Regions from separate parts of the Paenibacillus sp. FSL M7-1455 genome, predicted to be linked through region 1. Evidence: riboswitches for the same ligand, from Rfam matches in the RefSeq annotation. Region 1 holds a riboswitch; each other region holds the start of a gene.
The links. Region 1 has a riboswitch for cyclic di-AMP ahead of NYE48_RS00495 (C40 family peptidase). Riboswitches for the same ligand answer to the same signal wherever they lie in the genome.

Region 1 (6,827 bases):
AAAAAAAGAGCTTGGCCGGCTCCTTCATTACGAGCTTCAATAGGCGGCATGCCGCAAATAAACGCAAAAAAGCTGTATGATCGTTATTCAACGAAAATACAGCTTTAGCTTTTTGATGGGCATTCTATGGGTTGGGAACCTGCATTTGCTGCGACTGATCCGTATATTTGCGGATGATCGAAACTTCGACCCGGCGGTTCATCGCCCGGCCCGCAGCCGTATCGTTGGAAGCGATCGGGTGGTATTCCCCGAAGGCTTTCGACGTGAACATGGCCGGATTCAGCTTCGGATTGTTCAGCAAAATTTTCATGAAGTGAAGCGCCCGGTCCGAGCTCAAATCCCAGTTCGAGGCATATTCGCTGTTGGAGATCGGCATATTATCGGTATGCCCCGAGACGATGACGTTATAGCTTGGGAACTGCTGCAGCATATTGCTGATCGCCAATGCCAGTTGCCGCGATTCGGGCTTCACGGCGGCGCTGCCCGAGGCGAAAAGCGCATTGTCGCTGATGGTAATGGTCAGTTCCGATTGATTGAGCTTCGTATTTAGCAGGTTCGTCAGGCCGTTGTTTTTAATATACTGATCCAGCTGCTTTTTCAACTTCTCCATGTCTTCTTGTTCCTGTTTTGCAAGCTGGGCTTTTCGTCTTTTGCCATCTTCGGTGCTGACGGCGCTGGCTTGGCTGTCCTTTTTGCCTTTGTCCAGGTTTTTGTCGGAAGGCAGCGCCGAGCTGAAATTGAGTACCCCGGTGCCGGTGCTGAGAGCGGTATTAAACGCCTTGCTCATTTCCTCGAACTTTTTGTTGTCCGTCGCGCTCATCGCGTACATGACGATAAACAGGGCGAGCAGCAGGGTCAAAAGGTCGGAGTACGGCAGGAGCCACGATTCGTCGGCATGTTCTTCATGAGGTTCATGTCTAGTCTTTTTGCTCACCTGTAGCATCCTCCTTCTCATTCATTTGAGCACGCTCGGAAGGGGTCAGGAAGACGGAAAGCTTTTGACTGATCGCAATCGTGGATACGCCGGATTGAATGGACAAAAGCCCTTCGATCATCATCAGTTTCAATTCGATTTCCTTTTTGGACAATCGTTTCAGCTTGTTGGCAATCGGATGCCATAATACATAACCCGTGAAAATACCCAGGAGCGTCGCAATAAAGGCCGCGCCGATCGCGTGAGCGAGTTCGCCCATGTTCTCCATCTTGGTCAGGGCCGCGATCAAACCGACGACCGCGCCAAGCACCCCGAGGGACGGAGCGTACATGCCGGCTTGGGAGAATAGCAAAGCGCCGGCCCGATGCCGTTCTTCCGTTGCCGCGATATCTTCCATTAATACGTCGCGCACGAAGTCCTGGTCGTTGCCGTCGATGATCATCCGCATGCCGTTGCGAAGAAACTGGTCGTCAATCTCTTCGACTTTCGTTTCCAGGGCCAGCAGCCCCTCGCGGCGGGTAATGGAGGCCCATTCCATGAACATGGCAATGAGTTCGCGGCGTTCGACCAGCTTTTGCTTAGCGAACACCATTTTGATCAGCTTAGGGAATTTTTTAATCTCTGACATCGGGAAACCAATAAATAACGTAGCAGCCGTGCCCCCGAGAATGATGACGTAAGCGGCGGGGGTAAGAAGGGATACCAAAGGCGCACCTTTGAGTACCATACCGAATAGGACCGCGACCAACCCGAGTATTAGGCCGATAAGTGTTGAAATTTCCATTGCGCACCTCATCCATGAGAAATAAAATTGAATCCTTTCGCGCACCAAGGCTGCATCCTTGCAAGCATGGTGTCTCACCAAAAACGTAATTATAATATTTATCGTCAGGAACGGCTTTTTTTTTAAGGGGGTTTTTCCGTTATAATGAAAGATAAGGGTTCATCGGACCTATCCTGGCATGGGAGAATCGTACAGTTGGCAGCGCGGGCCCTACATACAATGAACTAAGAAAAAAGAAAAAGCCGTCCTTCGGAGCCGGTAAAGACGGCGGAGCCGATCCATGGTTCGCCCGATTCGATTCGTTTAGACGACATAGACCAGATGGAGGTAAAGCCGATGGGAGTCAAACATGGGCGTGAATATGACGAAATATTGAAGGATTTAACGGAGGCGGTGGGAGGCATCCCGGACAGCTACCTGTTTTTTGAGATGGATGGCGGCGAATGGCTGCTGCTGAGTCCCGAGGAGAAACTGGAGGTTCATGAGGCGCTTGCGGAAGACCTGTTTTATGCCTTGGGTACCGAGCCGGTCATTGAGGTAGGGAGCGGCGTCGTCATGTACGACAAGGCCAACCACCGGATCAATCTGCTGATCGGGGACGAGGAACTGACTGTAGTCCCACTCATCTAGTCCAAGCGCCGAATGGATTTTTGAATGTCCGTCATGGTAAGATATAACAAGTTCTGGGCCAAGGCGGCCATATTCATATTTATTCAACGATCGGAATACAATGGGAAAAGTCAACAAGAGCATGGATAAGCAGCATCCTTTTTTAAATTTCGATACGAGGGTGTTTGGTTTCAGGGAGGAAATGAGAATATGGTTTACACGCTAGAAGAAGTGGAAGCGCATTTAGCGAAGCTGGAAGGCTGGGAGCTGGAGGAAGGACGCTGGATCGTGCGGAAATTTATTTTTTCCAACTTCATGAAGGGGATTTCGTTCGTCGACGAGGTTGCGGCGATTTCCGAAGCCTTCGATCACCATCCCTTCATCACGATTGACCATAAGAACGTAACGCTGCGGCTGACTTCATGGGATGACGGCGGCATCACCGCTCTCGACATCAAGGAAGCGCATCAGTTTAACGAATTGTTCGAAAAAATGCGCTCAGGCGAGAAACGCTAAAAAATAAGAAAACCGATAGCAAAAAAACACGCTTCGCCAGACCTTGCGGGTCATGCGCGAAGCGTGTTTTTATTCCTTCAAGGAAAACGGCCATTACTTTTTGGCTGCAAGCCACTGGGCTACGTTGGCAATCTCCTCTTTTTGGAGTTTGTCTTTGAAGGAAGGCATGCCGCCTCTGCCCTTGGTAATGATCGTATAAAGTTCTTCAGCAGACATCTGGGAGCCGATTTTTTGCAGGTTCGGTCCCACGCCGCCTTGCAGCTGGTCGCCGTGGCAGCTGATGCAGCCCTGGGCTTTCACAACGGCTTCGGCCGCTGCAGCGTCCATGGTCACTTCAGGCATGGTCGGTTTTTCTTCTTCGGCTACCTGCTCTTTACCCGGCAGCGTAAACATAAGCACAACGGCCATTACGCATGCAATCGTTATCAAACCGCTCATGATCCATTTTTGCATCCGTTTTCGTCCTTTCTATGTAAACTGCAGTTCTCTCATTTCTTCATTATAACGGAACAAGCCGGTACATCAAATAGTTTGTGACAAAAAAGCAAACGAAAGCCAGTTTAAATCCACTAAACGTACACAATTTCGTACCATTTTTCATTGACGTTTTTTAAAGCCCTTGATAGACCATGCAGTAAAAGCGCTCGACGCCTTCAGGCGTCTGTTTTTCGTACGTATCGGTGATCTCGAATCCTGCCTTGACGTAAGCGCGTATCGCCCGCAAATTCCAATCCTGCACCTCCAGATCGATCTCCTGTCCGGGAAAGCGGGTTTTGGCCGTCTCCACGATCGCCTGGATAAAGCCCGGACCTCGTCCCTGGCCGCATAAATCCGGCCGCATGCCTAAACCGAGGCGCACGACGTTGACCATCGGAAACAGCTGCGCGAACCCGCATAGCTGCCCGTCTCCATCCAGCACCGAAACGTATTGCTGCCTCCGCAGATCCGGATCACCAAGCTCGATGCCGAGGGCCTCCATCTGCTCCCAGGGAAGCCAGCCGTAGATGCGGTCGTAAGGGGGGGCGTACATCCAGCCGCAGCAGGTCTCGGCCTGCTCCCGCGTCATGGGCGTAACGGTATAAGAGTCCTTCGAAACGTTCACAAGAAGCCTCCTTTCGTAAGAGACGTCCGCTGCTAAGTAGCATTTGATGATTCCATAAAATCTATTCCTCGGGGATCAGGCTCGGGCAAGCGCAAAAAATCCCGTACGGAGATTCGGCAAAAATCTCGGTACGGGCTGTCGTACAAACCGTGCGGATCAGGCAAAAATGTTATTCAACGTCATCATTGTCTGCGGAATCGACGGCAGAGGCTTGATATGTATCCGTGCTCATAATACGTTTCGCGCCAACGTAGCGGTTGACGTAATAGCTGTCGCTAAGCGAACTGACGACAACGCCGCGGGATGTCGAAGCATGTGCGAATTTACCGTCGCCGACGTAAATGCCGACATGGGAAACGCCGGAACCGGATGTATTAAAAAATACGAGGTCTCCTGCTCTCAAATCGCTGCGGGAAACGGAAGTGCCCATCGTAAACTGCGAACCGGACTGGTGAGGCAGGTTGATGCCGAGATGCTTAAATACGTACATCGTAAATCCGGAGCAGTCGAACCCGTTGGTTGTCGTTCCCCCGGATCTGTATTTCGTTCCGAGCACATCATCGATGACTTTGTCCATTTTCGAATCCGCGAAAGCGCTCCCGGCTCCAGCGGTAAATACGATGGCAAAACTCATGACTGCTGCTGCTAGCTTCTTTTTCAAAATTAATACTCCTTCCGGTGCCTGCGAGGTTAGCTTAAGGATTCGGTAGAAGGTCCCCTATGATCCCTCTGTTGCAAGATCAATTCACCCGTAAATGGTTCCCCCGCTTCCCTAGTGTGAGGAAATTCGGCATATGTCTTTTTACACTATATACTTCAGGAGCCGCCTGTTTACAGGCAACGGCTCGACAAAGATTACAAAGTTGTTACTAACGCTGGGATTATTGTAACAAAGGAATGACGTTTTGGCAATTGTTTCTATGCCTAAAACTCAAAAAAATCACCATAATTTCGGGATTTTTGCCAAATTGGCTCCTAAGAAGGACCATTATAAGCGTTTTTTCACTTAGGAAATTGGTTTAATTAACGGAAAGGAAGGGTAAATCATGGTTGAAGGCACGTGGATGAGCGGAGTATTTGAAGATTCGAAAAAAAATTTTTTTGAAAGTTGTTACTTTTTTAGGTTTTCAAACGTCTAATAAGTAACAGGAAACCCGCGAGGGATTTCGGCAAAAATCTCCGCGCGGGCATCATAAGTTTTTCGTATGTTTATGGGTGAGTTTCTAGTTGTAGACGGCCGCTTTGTATTTAGCGGTACTCATGACACGTTTGGCGCCAATGTAGCGATTGGCGAAATAACTGTTGCTGAGCTTGCTGATGGTCACGCCCTTCGAAGAAGACGAATGGGCAAAGTTTCCGTTTCCGACGTAGATTCCGACATGGGATACGCCCGCGCCGCTCGTATTGAAGAATACCAGATCTCCGGCACGCAAATTGCTTTTGGAGACGGCAGTGCCGATTTTGAATTGTGCGCTGGATTGGCGCGGAATGGAAATGCCTAATTTCTGGAATACATAACGCGTAAACCCGGAGCAATCAAATCCTTTGGTCGTCGTTCCTCCGGTTTTGTAGGAAACGCCGATGGTGCTGTTCACGACATGACTCAGAGAAGATTGCGCGAATACGCTGGTTCCCATGGAGAACATAAGCGTCAAACCAAGCGCAGCGGCTGTTAACTTCTTTTTCAAAAACATAAACCCCTTCCATGTTGCCTGCGAGGTTAGCTTAAGGATTCGGTTGAAGGTCGTCCCCTATGATCCCTATGCTGCGAGATCAATTCACCCAAAGTGGTTCCCCCGCTTCCCGGTGCCAAGGAATTCGGCCCTGATCAAGCACCTGAAAGTGACTGATAATGACGATTGATTGGTATCTGTCGTTGAAAATATCGTTACAGCACAATATGAAAAAGTTACAGTAAAAATGACAAAGTTGTTACTAACTGCTTACTCGGATTATTTTAACAGAGGATGACGACTTTGGCAAATCGTTTCGGCATCTAAAAACGACAAAAACCCCGCCCTTTTTGTTTTGAAAGGGGGGGGTTTTCTTATATCAGGGGGTTGAAGTGATGACAAAAAATTAACTTTTTGATCATTTATTTTTCCGCGCCCCGATGCGCTTGGGCGTACCACAGGTCAAACTTGGCCGAAATGCCCCATAATCTCATGATGCAGCTGACGAGGTGGTAGCCCTGCTGGAGGATGAGCGCGATGATCCCTGCCCACATCAAGGAAACTCCCGTACAGAGGCTGAACAAAAGCAGGCTGAGCGAGCCGAGTATCAGCGAAACGCCGATGAGCGGGAACGCGCCGCGCAGGCAGTGCCACAAGGGAGGCAACAAGCCGCCGCCGCCGGTCTTGCCGAACTGCATGAAAAGAATCAGTTGGTGCACGATATATCCGTACAGGAACCATCCCAAAATCCAGGGAAGAACGGACAGGCCCATGGATTGCAGCGGCATCCCGTCCAGAAGCGCCGCATATACCTTAGGTATGACCCAGTAGGCCGGGGCCGCGAGCAGAACCCATTCGATCAAGTGAAACAGAAGGACGGTTTTTCCGTGGCGCTTCATGCCTTGGAAGAAAAACAGCCCGACTTCGCCCTCGCGTTCACGGTGCAGCCCGTAAAAAATTCCGGCATGGATAAAAGGGGTCAGCAGCATGCGCAGGGCAAACATCGAAAGAAGAATCCAAATGTACATATGCACCGTGCCGCTGTCGGAAAGGCTCATTTTGCCTTCGATGTAATAAAGCAGCTGGCTGAGTTCATTGGGCTCGGGGTCCGGATAACGCATCAGCAGCGGAGTGACGGCCGAATGGACCAGCCTGTACAGAAAGTAGCCCCAAATCAGCTGGTACAAAAAGAGAATGATGACGATATAA
Region 2 (6,827 bases), 1.5 Mb from region 1:
TGGCTGGGGAGCGGCTGGCGCTTCTTGCGAAACCCCGTTTCCGGCTACGGATTTCGGCTCATCGGCGGGTTCCGAACAGGCGGAAAGGATCAGCATGGACGAAGCGATCACCATCACCGTCGCGGTCGGCTTGCCGAAGCGCATGGATTTGCGCTGATGATGCATCGGCTGCGAGCAGAACGTGTAATAATTAATATTTTTGAGGACGTACATCAGCCGGAACAAGACGAGGGCAAGCCCGCCCAAGGAAGCGTAAAACATCCCGAGCCCGTCATATTCGAGCCGAAGCGTCCAATACGTGAGCCCGGCATTCAGCACGATAAAAAGGGAACTGATGGCCGCCGCGCCCTTCCGGTCATCGAAGTACAGCAGGAGCAGCAGCGTCACAAACATCATAATGAAAAGAAAATATGACAGCACCAAAATATTAAACGAATCGAGCTGCGCCATCGTAAATCCGATTCTCGGCAGCAGCTTCATGCCAATGGCAATGGAAACGATCGTAAACAACAGCTGAACCTCCATCAAAAAGCTGATTTCCTGCATCAACGTCCGCTGCATCGCTTTTTTCGAAGCGTCCATTTGGAGCAGGGTCCCTCCTTCAAGCACATGCTTGTAGTAGGCCTGAAATTTTTCGTAAAACTCCGTTTCGACCGAAACGATAAAAGCGACCAAGGTCGGAATGACGGACAAAAAAGCATAAAATACCGGCAGATCATATTCCGGGGATATGTAGTACCTGCCCGCCACCACGATTCCGTGATCGCTGAACCAGAACACCATGCTGTGGACGTAAATGCCCGCATACATGCACGAACCGATCAAAAACAAAGCCGGGTACTTTTTGAAATAAGACAAAAACACGAGGCCGATGATCGTCGCGGACAAAAAGCTGACCAACGCCGCTCCGTACAACAGCTTCAGCCCGAATCCGGCCACCACGTTGCCCTGTTTTTCGTTGAGGCCCTTCACCGCGCCGACGATCGTGCCGATCGAGCCGAAGTTGGCGAAGGAGATGAGGAACACCGAAACGATCGCTTTGGCGCGTTCGCTGAATTCCCCTTGGACCTTCACGAAGTCGAGCATCGCCACAAACTCGTTAGCCACGATTTTCGTGGCCATAATGCTTCCGGCTTTGATCGCTTCATTCCATGGCACGCCCATGAGGAACGCAAACGGAGCGAGCACGTAGCCGAGAATGTTTTGGAACGAAATGCCGAACACGCCGCTGAAAATCCCGTTGACCATGGAGATCAGGGCGACGAATCCGACCAGCATTACGCCGACGATGACGACCACCTTAAAGCCGTCCATGATATATTCGCCGAGCATTTCGAAAAAGGTCTGCTTCGTCTCTTCCTGCACTTCGAGAATATCGTCTTCCGGCTGCACCTTGTAAGGGCTTACAATCGAGGAGATAATGAATCCGCCGAACAGGTTGAGCACCAGCGCGGCCACGACGTATTCCGGCTTGAGCATCGTCATGTACGAGCCGACGATCGACATGGACACGGTCGACATCGCGGATGCGCACAGCGTGTACAGCCGCTGCCGCGGCAGCAGGCCGATTTGCTTTTTGAAGGAAATAAACACTTCGTTTTGGCCGAGGATGGCGGAAGCGACCGCGTTGTACGACTCCAGCTTGCCCATCCCGTTCACCTTGCTGAGCGCAAGGCCGATGTATTTAATGATAAACGGCAGGATTTTATAATGCTGCAAAATGCCGATGAGCACCGACATGAACACGATCGGCATCAGGACGTGGAAAAAAAACGAATGGATGCCTTCGTTGACGATGCCGCCAAACACGAAATCCGTGCCTTCGTTCGCAAAATTCAAAATTTTCGCGAAGCCGTCGGCAAAACCTCTGACCAAAAATTCCCCGATGCTTGTCTTCAGCAAAATCAGTCCGAGCACGATCTGCAGCGCAATCATGACGAGAATCGGACGGAATTTGATGTTCTTCTTATCCGAGCTGACGAGCCAGGCAAGCGCGAGCACGACGACAAGTCCAATCAGAGCGATCACATATTTCATGATGTCTCCCCCATTTTTTGTGAATTAAATCACAATATTTTCCGGATCTACAGCGTTACACGTCCGCTATAATGGTCTCCAGCGCAATTTCCGCCATGAGATTAAAGGACTGCTCGCTGTCTTTATGCGCGGAGCGTTCGCCCGTCAGCAGCTGGCTTCCCACCGTCAGGATCGTCAATGCCCGAACCCCGTATTTGGCGGCCAGCGTATACAGCGCCGTGCTTTCCATCTCGACGGCCAACACCCCGAACTCCATGAATTTATGAAGCCTTGCCATCGTCTCCCTGTAAAACTCGTCGGAATTGTACACATTCCCCACGGACACGTTAGCGCTGCGGCGCACGGCCTCCTGGTACGCTTTCATCAGCAGGCCGAAATCCGCCGACGGCGCATAGTTGCAGCCGAGGAAAATTTTCTCCGTCATGTTGCTGTCCGAAGAAACCGCCTGGGCGAGCACGATATCGCGGATTTGCAGCTCCTTCTGCATCGCGCCGCAGGTGCCGATCCGGATGAGCTTTTTCGCCCCGTAATCCTGGATCAGCTCGGTGGCATAAATGCTCATCGACGGATTTCCCATGCCCGTCCCCTGCACCGAAACCGGAACCCCTTTATACAACCCGGTAAAGCCGTACATCCCCCTGACCTCGTTGTAGCACCGAACGTTTTCCAGAAAATGTTCGGCCACGAATTTGGCGCGCAGCGGATCGCCGGGCAGCAGCACCCGTTCCGCGACGTCTCCGGCATTGGCTCCCAGATGAATACTCATGTTGCATTTCCCCTTTGGATTAAACTCGCGAGCGATGTTTCTGTGATCGCTTACAGTAGTCATCTTAAAGGGAATCCGCGGCCGAAACTAGCCCAAATGCTGCCGTTGGAAACGGAAGAAAAAGGACCACGCTATTTACGACATCAGCTCCTGGCGGATGTTCTCCAGGTCCCTTTTCGTCGGAATGGTCGAAATCAGAACGGTCGGCACGCTCGTCAAGGAGACGGGCATCGTGCTGATCACGAAATCGATCTGCTGCTCCCGGATGATGTCATCGGTCAGCCCGTGCAAAATCGAGGTTTCGATCGTCAGGTCGTCCCCGATTTCCCGTTTGATCAGGTTTGCGACGTAATGCCGAACCGAAAATTCCTCGCCGATAATGAGAAATGCCTTTTTGCTTTTATACCGAAGGCTTGCGCTGACCATAAACGTCAGTTTGGTCAAATGATAGTCGTTGTACATGAGCTCGGGAAAACTCCGCTGCCATTGCCGCATGCATTCCGATACCGCCGCATAGATCGGCTGCTCTTTGTCGCGGATATACCCGGTCAGGTGGCTGTGCGAGACGGCCATCAGCTCGGGAATGGCGTTATCGATGCGCAGCTTGTCCATGAATTCCCGGATTTCGGCCAGGAAACGGGAGCTGGCGTTCAACGCCGGAAATGCGTTTTCCAGAATCGAAATGAGCAGGCCGGACATCCGGCTTCCTGCATCGTCTTCCTGCTCCGAAGCAAGGGCCCTTCCCCCGAAAACAGGGAACCCGTCCTTGCCGTGATACTGGCTCAAGCTGAACATCGACTGCAAAAAATAAACCTCTTCGCGGGGCAACACGACGCCGTACGCCGCAGCCAGCTTTTCCGACATCTTCGAGACCGGAACGAAAAACGGATGGCGTTCCCATGCGTAGCTTCCGCTTTTGAGCGCAACCCGGTGCCCCTGCTTGATCCTTTCGAGCACGATCGCGATCAGGAACGTTAAGCTCCGTTTTGCGTTCAAAAAATAAATCATTCCGTTTTCCCGCTCGATCTCGGTCACCCAGCCGTCCAGACGCGCGTAATCGGCATTCGAAAAAGGCCATCCGGTATAAGGATAAGCCTCGGTGAACAGCTTCCATAAAAAATAGCGGACATGGATTTCGTTTCCTTTCAGCGTCGGCGCCGCATACGTGATCCGCAGCTGAAACGGGCGCAGTTCGTCACGGTTTAGCTGGACGATCCATTTTTTGAACGAAGAAAAGCTCATGTACAGCTCTTCCGCTACCTCCTCGGCGGAGGTTTTGCCGTCATGCATGAACAACCGCTGCATCAGTCGGAAATAAGGCGTTTCCCGAAGCAGCGGTTCCAAAACTTCCTGAATGCTTGTCCCATGCCGGTCCCGGCGGAACATGATGCCTTTCCCCCTGGATGCCTCGATCTGCATGGACGGGGGCAGCAGGGGGACGGCGGACTCGACGATCTTGCGGACGGATTTGTCCGATACGCCCAGCTCGCTTTCCACCTCTGCGAACGTAAACCACCGTTCTTCCCGGTCCAGCAGCTTCAGCAGCGATTTCAGCTGCCTGTATTCCTTATTCATGTCATCACCTTTGCCGGATGCTTTCCGCCGACCCTAGCGGCACATCCCTCATGGTTGCCGGCGGAGGCCGTTTTCAGCCCGAATGCTGCTGCTCCATCCGGAAAAGCTTCTGGTCGATCAAAAAATTGAGCAGAATGCGGTTAAATTCCCGCGGCTGGCACAAATGGCTCGGATAAATCGCGTCCTCGATCACCGCTTTCTGGGCGCAGGCGAACCGTTCCACCGCCTTGTTCATCTGGTTGACGAACCATTCGCTCTGCCTGCCGGCCACGCATAACACCGGCATCCGCAGCCGGGGCAACACCGGATCGATATCCGCCTTAAGCAGCGCCATCCGTTGTTTGATCGACTCGGTCGGCCGTTTATGAAACAACTCGTTCCTTAAAATGCTGTAAGCCGGAATCCACCGGTGATACGTTACGCGCAGCGACCGGAGAAAAAACTCGGCGGGAAGATAATAGGAAATCCAGCTGCAGGCCTCCAGCAGCTTCCAAAAACCGTTTTTCGTGCCGAAAGGGCCGCACGGTCCGTAAAAATAACTATCCACCAGCACAAGCGCGTTGACGCGGTCCGAATAGGTTTCCGCGAATTTTTGCACCAGCAGGCTGCCGCTCGAGCAGCCGACCAGCGTCACCTTCGGCAAGCCGAGCTTATCCAGCAGCTCTTTCAGGTCCCTGCACTGGGTGTCGACGATTTCCTCGACTTCCACATTCAATTTACCCGAATTGCCGTAACCTCTCAAATCGAGGACGATGACCTTCGCCCTTTTGCTGAAATATTCCACTTGCGGCTCAAAACTATGATGAGATGAAAGATGTCCGTGAATAAAGACGATCGGCACCCCGCTGCCATGCGTCTCGTAATATAGCGACGTTCCGTTCACTTGTATGTTAGGCAACTTCCTTCTCCTCCCGCTATGCATGGTCTGTCGATGTGTTTTTTATATGTGGGTCGAACCTTCGTTAACGTCGGCAAAATGCTCACGTCAAAAAAAGAAGCACGGAAAGAGGAACTCCCTTTCCATGCTTCTTCAGGGCAAGGCAAAATAAACCTTGCGGCGCATGTATCAAAGCAGCCTCTCTTCTCACGCTTACGAGGTTAGCTGTCGGATTCGGACCAAGAGTAGCCCTACTCGAATGCGATTTCGAGATTCACCCCGTGTGACGAACGGTTGGTTGTCACGGCCGGTTCCCCCGTTTTCCGCCGGAACGGAAATTCAGCGATCATAGACATTCATGTTATTTTTTCGCACAGAAAAACACAGAGCGGATACCCTGTGCTCGTTGACAACTCACAGTTTCACTCCTCTCTCCTAGCGACGCTTACGAGGTTAGCTGTCGGATTCGGGCCGTGAGAGCTGCCCTACGGACGGAAAGCTGATCAAAGGCAGCCTCTTCATCCGATTCACCCCAAGCAGCCGGCTTCATCCCTTCACAATGGAATGCCTGCCGATGCCGATGTGGTTCCCCCGCTTTTCATGATTGAAAATTCAGCGTAATTCATTCATGAACCAAAGATTTTTCATAATGAGCCTTTAGCCTTACTTAGTGACGTTATGCGGGGGCTAGCCCCCACACCCCCAGCCAGCACTCACACCCCAAAACAAGGGGGGACAACTAACTTACAACAAAGTAAAGTGAATAACAGTATCTTGGCTTTTATTTATCCTTGTTTTACTCGTGAGAAGCTCATAAATGCCCTGTGAGCGATTTTAAAGATTAAATAGGGGTTTTTATAAGGGGCAACCTCTTAAAAGGGCTAGAAAGGCTCTGTATGGCGTTTGTCAACGGTAAGCGGACCGCAGGGAGCATTAAGGAGTTGACAAACTCACTACACCAAGACCCTCTTGGTATGTCAATATTTAGACGACTTTATGCCGAGAAAACTTTTTGAAAAAGAAAAGAACCCTAAAATAAACTTAAAGCGCAAGCGTTCGGATAGCGCTAGCTATTAAACCGAACGATTGACACGCTTTGGGTTTTTAGGGTTCAAAGTTTCTATTCAAAAAGGAAATTGAAATAAAAACCAAATTAATTAAACTGTTTATTTTTTATCTATAAACTAATCCGCCATCTGTTAAAATAGATTGACCAGTTATATAATCTGAATCTTCCGAAGCTAGGAATGATACTAAATTTGCTACATCTTTAGGTTCTTGATATCTTCCTAATTTTATAGCACTTGAAAATTTTTCAAAAGCATCTCCAGGATTTAAATTTTCATCATATTTAACCATTTCTTCATCGATTCTTTCCCACATTTTAGTTTTTGCCACTCCTGGACAATAAGCATTAACGGTAATTTTATACTTTGCTAATTCTTTAGCTGCAACTTGAGTGTATGATCTAACTGCGTGTTTAGTAGCTGAATATGTACCTAGCATTTCGTAAGATTCGTGACCTGCTATACTACAAGCGTTTATTATTTTACCTTTTGTATTTTGTTTTAT
Region 3 (6,827 bases), 3.0 Mb from region 1:
GATCGAAGGATCGAACAAATCCCGGCCGTCCGTGCCGTTTGCGCTAAAAAACATGATCGCCAGTCCCGGCTCGCGCACCGGCCAAAACTCCCATGACACGGCAACGTCGGCCGGAAAATCCTCCGGGCACCACAACACGAAATTGGCGCGTTGTCCCTCCGACTCGTCGCGGACGCTTTCGAGCCGCATCCGGCCCAAGGGAAACGTAACGGCAGCCTCGCCTTCCATCCGAAAACCGGCGATATGTTCCGGCTCGGCAAGCGGGTTAACATATATCACGTCCCAAACTTCGGGGATGAGAGTGCTTTTGGCCGTTTGCACTCCCTTTGCATCGGGAAGTTGCGGTTGCCCTGTTCCCATCGACTTCCTCCTTTCCTTCGCGGCGGGGCTGCCTGTCGGCCGTCCCCGGTCACGCATTGGCTTTTTCCCGTGATGAACAGGCATGCTCAGGCAAAGCGTCCGGGATGAGCGCCAAACTGATGATCGTATTCAACGACCACTGCGACGCCTCATTCGTGTTCATCCACTCCAATTCCTGCACCTCGTCGACATACGTCACGGTAGCGGCGTCCCTTTCCAGGTCGACGGTGGCAAACGGGTGGTTCAGCAGCGTCGACCAGGCAAAATCGGCCGTCCGCCGATCCTTTCGGTACCAAGCCCCGAATGCGACGATCGCGAGCGTCAGCACCGGATGCTCAAACTGTTTCGTGCTGATGGTCCCGCCCGTGATTTGATCCTTCTCTGCCTGGGAAAGGTTATAAAAAACGCCGAAATCGGCCATCATTTCATCCCACTCTTGATCCTTCAGCATGCCGGACAACTCGAACCATACCTGCGGCGCGCCCATGCACAAAGCCAAATGGCGCCCCCAATTATCGTCGCCCATGGAAGCCAGCACGCCCGTTTTCGGGTCATAGCCGTAAGTAGGGCCGGAAATCAGGCCGAAATTCGCCTGCTTAAGGCACTGAATGCCCGTTAACAGCTTGTCGCGATAGCAGGCGTCTTCTTTCCGTTCCCAGCGGGTCATCCAGTTCGAGCTGAATGCGGCCCAGTCCGGGCCGACCCGGATATGGGTCGGATGTTCGTCTTTCGGGAAATAGGCCCGCATCGGATCGATGTGGACGGTCGTATAGTCGGCATCCTTTGCTTCGTCCATCATGTCGCCGATTCTTTCGTCCCCCGTCAAATAATAATAATAACGGTGCAGGCCGGCCATGCCGATCCGTGCTTCCTTGCAGCCGCAGCCCCAATGGACGACGTTATGACGCGAACCGAGCCCGGCGTATTCGCCGAAGTGGTACACGTCGACCTCGCTCGTATGACGCGTCATCGCTTCCGCCATCCGGAAAATATCCTCCCGTCCCGTACGCAAAAACATCAGCCACAGCCACATGTTCGGGGCCAATTCGGTATTTTGCCATGCGCAGCCGCCGAGGTCGTAATTCCACGCATGGCGCGCCGGATCGTAGCTGTGCATGAAATCGCCGTAATCCCAGAAGCCGTACCAGCGCCGCTGCTCGACCTCTCTTTGGTAGAAGGCGACAATGCCGTCCAATTGGTCTTCAAGATGCGCTTTGGCAGGCGTTTCCCGATCCGGCAGGCTCCAAATCCCGAATGCGCCCTGCTGCCGCAAATAAGCCGGCTCGCACGCAAGCTGTGGAGGAGAGTCGTTATATTCCGCGTAAGCTTGCAGTTCCGGCGGGCTTGGGGTTGCTTCGCGGCACCAGATCGTCAGCTCGCTTGTGTTGCCGACGCCGTAGGGGGTTGCGCGCATCTCCTCCGCGCCTTCATAGGATGATTCGACATGCGTTTCGGTATCGTAATGGCGCATGTCCATGGCCGGCGCTTCCGGCGACCAGAACCAAGCCGTCAGCTGCGCCTCGTCACCCGCAAGGCCGTGCGCCTCCATACCGGCGGGATGTTTTTGCCAGAAATGGCGCATGGCCAGCGCAAGCCCTCCGCCGGGTCCGCCGACAAGGATTGCGCATAATTCAACGAATGTTCGACCACGTGCGTGATGCCGGACACCGGAAGGATGACGACGTTTCCTTCGATCGGAACCGCCGGTTCGCAGGTCGACAAGCGAAGCTGCTCGCCCACCGCTTCATAATGCTTCTTGATTCTGTGGAACAAATACACGATCAAGGGCAAAAATATCAACACCGGCCATATTTGCGGGAACTTGGTCACGAAAAACATGAGCGATACGGTGAAGCTGATGAGCGCGCCGATCGCATTGATGATAAGTTTCGTTACCCAGCCTGCGGGTTTTTCCCGCACCCATTTTACGATCATCCCCGTCTGCGACAACGTAAAAGGAATAAAGACTCCTACCGCATACAGCGGAATCAAATGCTCCGTTTGCCCGTGGAAGGCAATGATCAGCACGATCGACAGCAGCCCAAGAATGATGATGCCGTTGGAATATCCGAGGCGGTCGCCCCTTACGGTAAACATTCTGGGAATGAACCGGTCTTTGGCAAGATTCACCGCCAGCAGCGGAAATGCGGAATACCCCGTATTCGCCGCCAAGATCAAGATCAGCGCGGTGGTTCCTTGAATGATAAAATACATGAAATTGCGCCCGAAGGTTTCCTTGGCGATTTGCGATACGACCGTTTCCTGCCCATTTGGGGAGATCCCCAAATAATAAGCCAGGAACACGATACCCGAAAAAAGCAGGGCCAGCAGAATGCCCATGGCCATTAACGTTTTGGCTGCATTTTTAGGGGCCGGATCTTTGAAATTCGGTATCGCGTTGGATATCGCCTCGACGCCGGTCAGCGCCGAGCTGCCCGATGCAAAAGCTTTCAGCAGCAGAAACAAGCTGATCCCTGCCACCGGCGTGCCGACTGGCGTATGCAGGTTAGGCGAAACCTGGCCGGTCGCGATATGGTACAGCCCGACGGCGATCAAAATGAACATCGCCAGCGCGAATAAGTACACCGGATACGCCAAGATGGAAGCCGACTCGGTGACGCCTCTCAGATTCAGGAGCGTAATGAGGATAACAAACGTGACTGCGATCGCCACCGTATGCTCATGCAGCACGGGAAACGCCGACGTGATGGCGTCCGTTCCCGCCGAGACGCTCACCGCCACGGTCAAAATGTAATCGACCAACAGCGAGCCGCCGGCCACCAATCCAGGGTATATCCCCAAATTTTGCTTGGATACGACGTATGCTCCCCCGCCATGCGGATAAGCGAAAATGATTTGGCGATACGAGAGAATCAATGCCGATAATAAAATAAGGACCCCGATTCCTATCGGAATCGAATACCAGAAAGCCGATGCGCCGACCGTGATCAGCACCAGCAGGATCTGCTCGGGACCGTAGGCGACGGAGGATAACGCGTCCGAGGAAAGTATCGCAAGTGCCTTCTTTTTGTTGAGCTTTTGTTCTCCCAATTCCGCAGATTTTAGAGGACGTCCAATGAGGAGCCTTTTTAACGCTGCCATCGTGTCATTCACCGCCACTGTTCAAGTTGAAGTTCCATGAAAGTATCCTTATTGTTTCCCCTTTTGGCCCATTTGGGCACACCAAAAAAAGCCACAGGAAAGTTGGGCTTTCCCGCGGCTTTCAAAAGCGCACGACAAATCCTTCTTTCATAACGCCTACGAGGTTAGCTGACGGATTCGGGATTGAAAGTATCCCTACACTCGACCTGCGAACATAATCAAGTGATTCACCCCTGGGACGAAGTTCCCTTCCTCCCGTTGGTTCCCCCGCTTCTGAATACAGAATTCAGCGATCAAGGAAAATGACAATTCAGGATCACAAGTTCATTTACGAATGAAATCATACTCCCGGCGGATACTTACTGTAAAGAGGCAAAGAATCATATTGAAGCGCGAAAACGGGCAAATTGAATCCATGGCATCGCTTACAACGGCTGCATCCTGTTTTTTTTGGCCGTAGCCATGGTTCACGCCTGTTTTTGGCCGACGCTTAGAGCAGAGGCGAAATAAGCCTCATCAGCGATTCCGAAATACGTTTCGGAATGCCTCGTTTCTGGAAGGAGTCCCAAGCGATGCGGACGGAGTCCTTGAAATCCTGCTCAAAATCGCGTTTGATGTCCAACACGGTTTCGGATTCGTAGAGCACCGCGGCAAGCTCGTAATTCAGCTCAAAGCTGCGGATATCCATGTTGGCCGTGCCGATCGATGCGATTTCGTCATCCACCAGCACGATTTTGGCATGCATAAAGCCGTCTTTGTAATGATATATAGAGGCTCCCGCCTTAAGGAGGGGCGTAAAGTAGGATTGGGATGCCTGGTCGCTGATCACGCTGTCGCTTTTTCCCGGGTACAAAATACGTACATCGATGCCTGCCGCCGCGGACAACCGCAGCAATGTTAATGTTTCCTGATCCGGTATAAAATATGGCGTGGCGATCCAAATCGATTTTTTTGCCGACGCCATGATGGCCAACAGCGCGTTGCGAATGCTTGTATCCTCCGAGCTTGGGCCGCTGGCGACGATCTGAACGGCCCCATTCGCCGGGACCCCCTGATCCGGAAAATACGACCTGTTCATGTAAGCGTCCCAGGAGTAATGGTTTTGGCCGCTGGTTGCGTACAGCCAGTCTTCCAGGAAAATGGCCTGCAGTTTATAGAGCGCCTTTCCTTCGATTTTCAAGTGGCTGTCGCGCCAGACCGGGAATTTTTTGGAACGGCCGAGATATTCGTCGCCGACGTTCAGCCCTCCGGTAAAACCGACAACGCCGTCAACGATGACGATTTTGCGGTGGTTACGGTAATTGACCGTTTCAAGAAGCCAAGGCGAAAAAATAGGATCAAACTCGACGACCTCGATGCCGGCATCTTTCATCGGCTGCAAAAAGCGTTTACGCAACCCGTTGCTGCCCAATCCGTCAAAAAGAAAACGTACGATCACGCCCGATTCGGCTTTGCGGATCAGCGCGTCCCGAATAGCGGTACCGATGCGGTCCGAACGATAAATATAATACTGGATATGGATATGATGCGCGGCCTTTTCGATGGCTTGCAAAATTTCCGAAAAGGTTTCGTCGCCGTCGGTCAGCAGCCTGGTTTCGGTTTCCGTTGCTGCCGGGCCGCCGCCGAACCTTTCAATGACCTTGATGACATATTCCGACCTCTCGCTTAACAAAGACAACGGGGCCAAATTCAAACGCCTGCCCGCCAAAATCTCCCGGAACAGCTTTCTCTGTTCTTCCGCCCGGTGCAAATGTTTTTTCCGTCTCCAGCGGCTTCTGCCAAAAAGCAAATACAACAGCACCCCTACCGCCGGAAGAAATGCCAGGATCAAAAACCATGCCAGCGTGCTTTGCGGCGAACGGTTTTCCATAAAAATGATGAAGCCGATGCCTATAATGGAAAGCGGCCATAAAATGCCGATCAGCGTCGACAGGCGGATCACGGACCTGTTCATGACAAAAAGGCCGATCAGCACCAGGACTACGACGATCACGATTTGAAAAACGCGGTTTTTCATATGTAGTAAAATCCACCTATTCTCCGATGTATAATTGGGGTCCGACTAAAGTGTACGTTCTCATCCTGCTCCTCTCCGCGAAAAAATAAGGACATGCTGCTCTCTCAAAAAAATCAAAATCCTGCTGATACACCCTTAAGGTACTGCTTATGCCATTTTAAATACTGCATGACGGTATGTCTATACATGCTGGTTAAGCTGCTTGCTTTCCCCCTGAATCATCAAAAAAACGGACAAGCAATCTTGTTGAACGCTAGTCCGTTTCCGTTTGTTCATTGTTCCCCTTATGGAGCTGTTTTCGCTGGACATGGGCCAATCCCCATTGATGCAAGGCTTCCAAAATCGGAGACAGGCTTTTGCCGTATTCCGTGATGGAGTACTCCACTTTCGGCGGTATTTGCGGATAAACGACCCGTTTAACGATCTCTTCCTCCTCCAATTCGCGCAGATGGAGCGTAAGCATCCTTTGCGTGATATCGGGCAGCAATCTTCTTAGCTCATTGAACCGCAACGGTTGGCCCTGAAGCAAATGATAGAGGATCATCGGCTTCCATTTGCCGACGATCGAATCCAAGGCTACGACGAATTGGCATTGGGCAGGGTTCTTTGGCATACGTTCGCCTCCTTTTCAGTACCTTTTTTGATACTATACCACATTATTGTGCCTACTTACCATAAGTAAGTATATATTATATGATCAGCATTGGAAGTGAAATTTCATTTAATAACAGAAGGGAAGTTTGAACCATGGCAACCGTATTGTACATCACAGCGCACCCCCTGCATCCCGAAGAGTCGTATAGCCTCGCGGTGGGCGCGGAATTTATTGAAGCATACCGTAAAGCAAATCCGGCAGATGAAGTCGTTCATTTGGATCTGTATAAAGAAAATATTCCGCAGATCGATGCCGATGTTTTAAGGGGGTGGGGAAAGCTTCGGTCGGGTTCGTCATTCGATCAGTTGTCCGAAACGGAGGAATCAAAAGTAGCTCGTCTTGAAGAAATTCTTCATCAATTCATGGCAGCCGATAAGTACGTTTATGTCTCCCCGATGTGGAATTTTTCGGTCCCGCCGGTGTTGAAAGCATACACGGATGCGACCTCGATTCCGGGCAAGACTTTCAAATATACCGAAAATGGTCCTGTAGGACTGTTGCCCGGCAAGAAAGCCTTGCACATTCAAGCCAGCGGTTCCGTTTATTCGGAAGGTCCTCTTGCTCCGATTGAAATGGGATTCAGCTATCTGAGCAAGATTCTGCGGTTTTACGGGATTGAATCAGAGGCTATTTTTGTGGAAGGAACGGCAGTATCGGAGCAGGCACCATTCGTAAAAGAAAAAGCGATTGCAC

Region 2: it holds a riboswitch for cyclic di-AMP, as region 1 does, so the genes downstream of both, NYE48_RS07590 (alpha/beta fold hydrolase) here and NYE48_RS00495 (C40 family peptidase) in region 1, are expected to answer to the same signal.
Region 3: it holds a riboswitch for cyclic di-AMP, as region 1 does, so the genes downstream of both, NYE48_RS14375 (APC family permease) here and NYE48_RS00495 (C40 family peptidase) in region 1, are expected to answer to the same signal.

Annotation. Positions count from the first base shown of each region.
Region 1 covers NZ_JBBORO010000001.1:99,572-106,398, forward strand. Annotated here, with positions in the region: gene rluF (23S rRNA pseudouridine(2604) synthase RluF) at 1-43, shown strand, start outside; gene motB (flagellar motor protein MotB) at 125-934, opposite strand; gene motA (flagellar motor stator protein MotA) at 918-1,718, opposite strand; gene NYE48_RS00475 (hypothetical protein) at 2,055-2,348, shown strand; gene NYE48_RS00480 (4a-hydroxytetrahydrobiopterin dehydratase) at 2,538-2,843, shown strand; gene NYE48_RS00485 (c-type cytochrome) at 2,937-3,296, opposite strand; gene NYE48_RS00490 (GNAT family N-acetyltransferase) at 3,454-3,909, opposite strand; gene NYE48_RS00495 (C40 family peptidase) at 4,115-4,606, opposite strand; cyclic di-AMP (ydaO/yuaA leader) riboswitch at 4,610-4,748, opposite strand; gene NYE48_RS00500 (C40 family peptidase) at 5,169-5,633, opposite strand; cyclic di-AMP (ydaO/yuaA leader) riboswitch at 5,640-5,779, opposite strand; gene NYE48_RS00505 (hypothetical protein) at 6,041-6,827, opposite strand, start outside.
Region 2 covers NZ_JBBORO010000001.1:1,639,868-1,646,694, reverse strand. Annotated here, with positions in the region: partial or broken gene pelG (exopolysaccharide Pel transporter PelG) at 190-2,037, opposite strand; gene deoD (purine-nucleoside phosphorylase) at 2,093-2,803, opposite strand; gene NYE48_RS07595 (helix-turn-helix domain-containing protein) at 2,939-4,378, opposite strand; gene NYE48_RS07590 (alpha/beta fold hydrolase) at 4,452-5,276, opposite strand; cyclic di-AMP (ydaO/yuaA leader) riboswitch at 5,450-5,610, opposite strand; cyclic di-AMP (ydaO/yuaA leader) riboswitch at 5,683-5,883, opposite strand; gene NYE48_RS07585 (acetoin reductase) at 6,429-6,827, opposite strand, start outside.
Region 3 covers NZ_JBBORO010000001.1:3,109,320-3,116,146, forward strand. Annotated here, with positions in the region: gene NYE48_RS14365 (DUF1961 family protein) at 1-360, opposite strand, end outside; partial or broken gene NYE48_RS14370 (exo-rhamnogalacturonan lyase family protein) at 410-1,975, opposite strand; partial or broken gene NYE48_RS14375 (APC family permease) at 1,966-3,462, opposite strand; cyclic di-AMP (ydaO/yuaA leader) riboswitch at 3,602-3,764, opposite strand; gene NYE48_RS14380 (cardiolipin synthase) at 3,953-5,479, opposite strand; gene NYE48_RS14385 (winged helix-turn-helix transcriptional regulator) at 5,733-6,092, opposite strand; gene NYE48_RS14390 (NAD(P)H-dependent oxidoreductase) at 6,227-6,827, shown strand, end outside.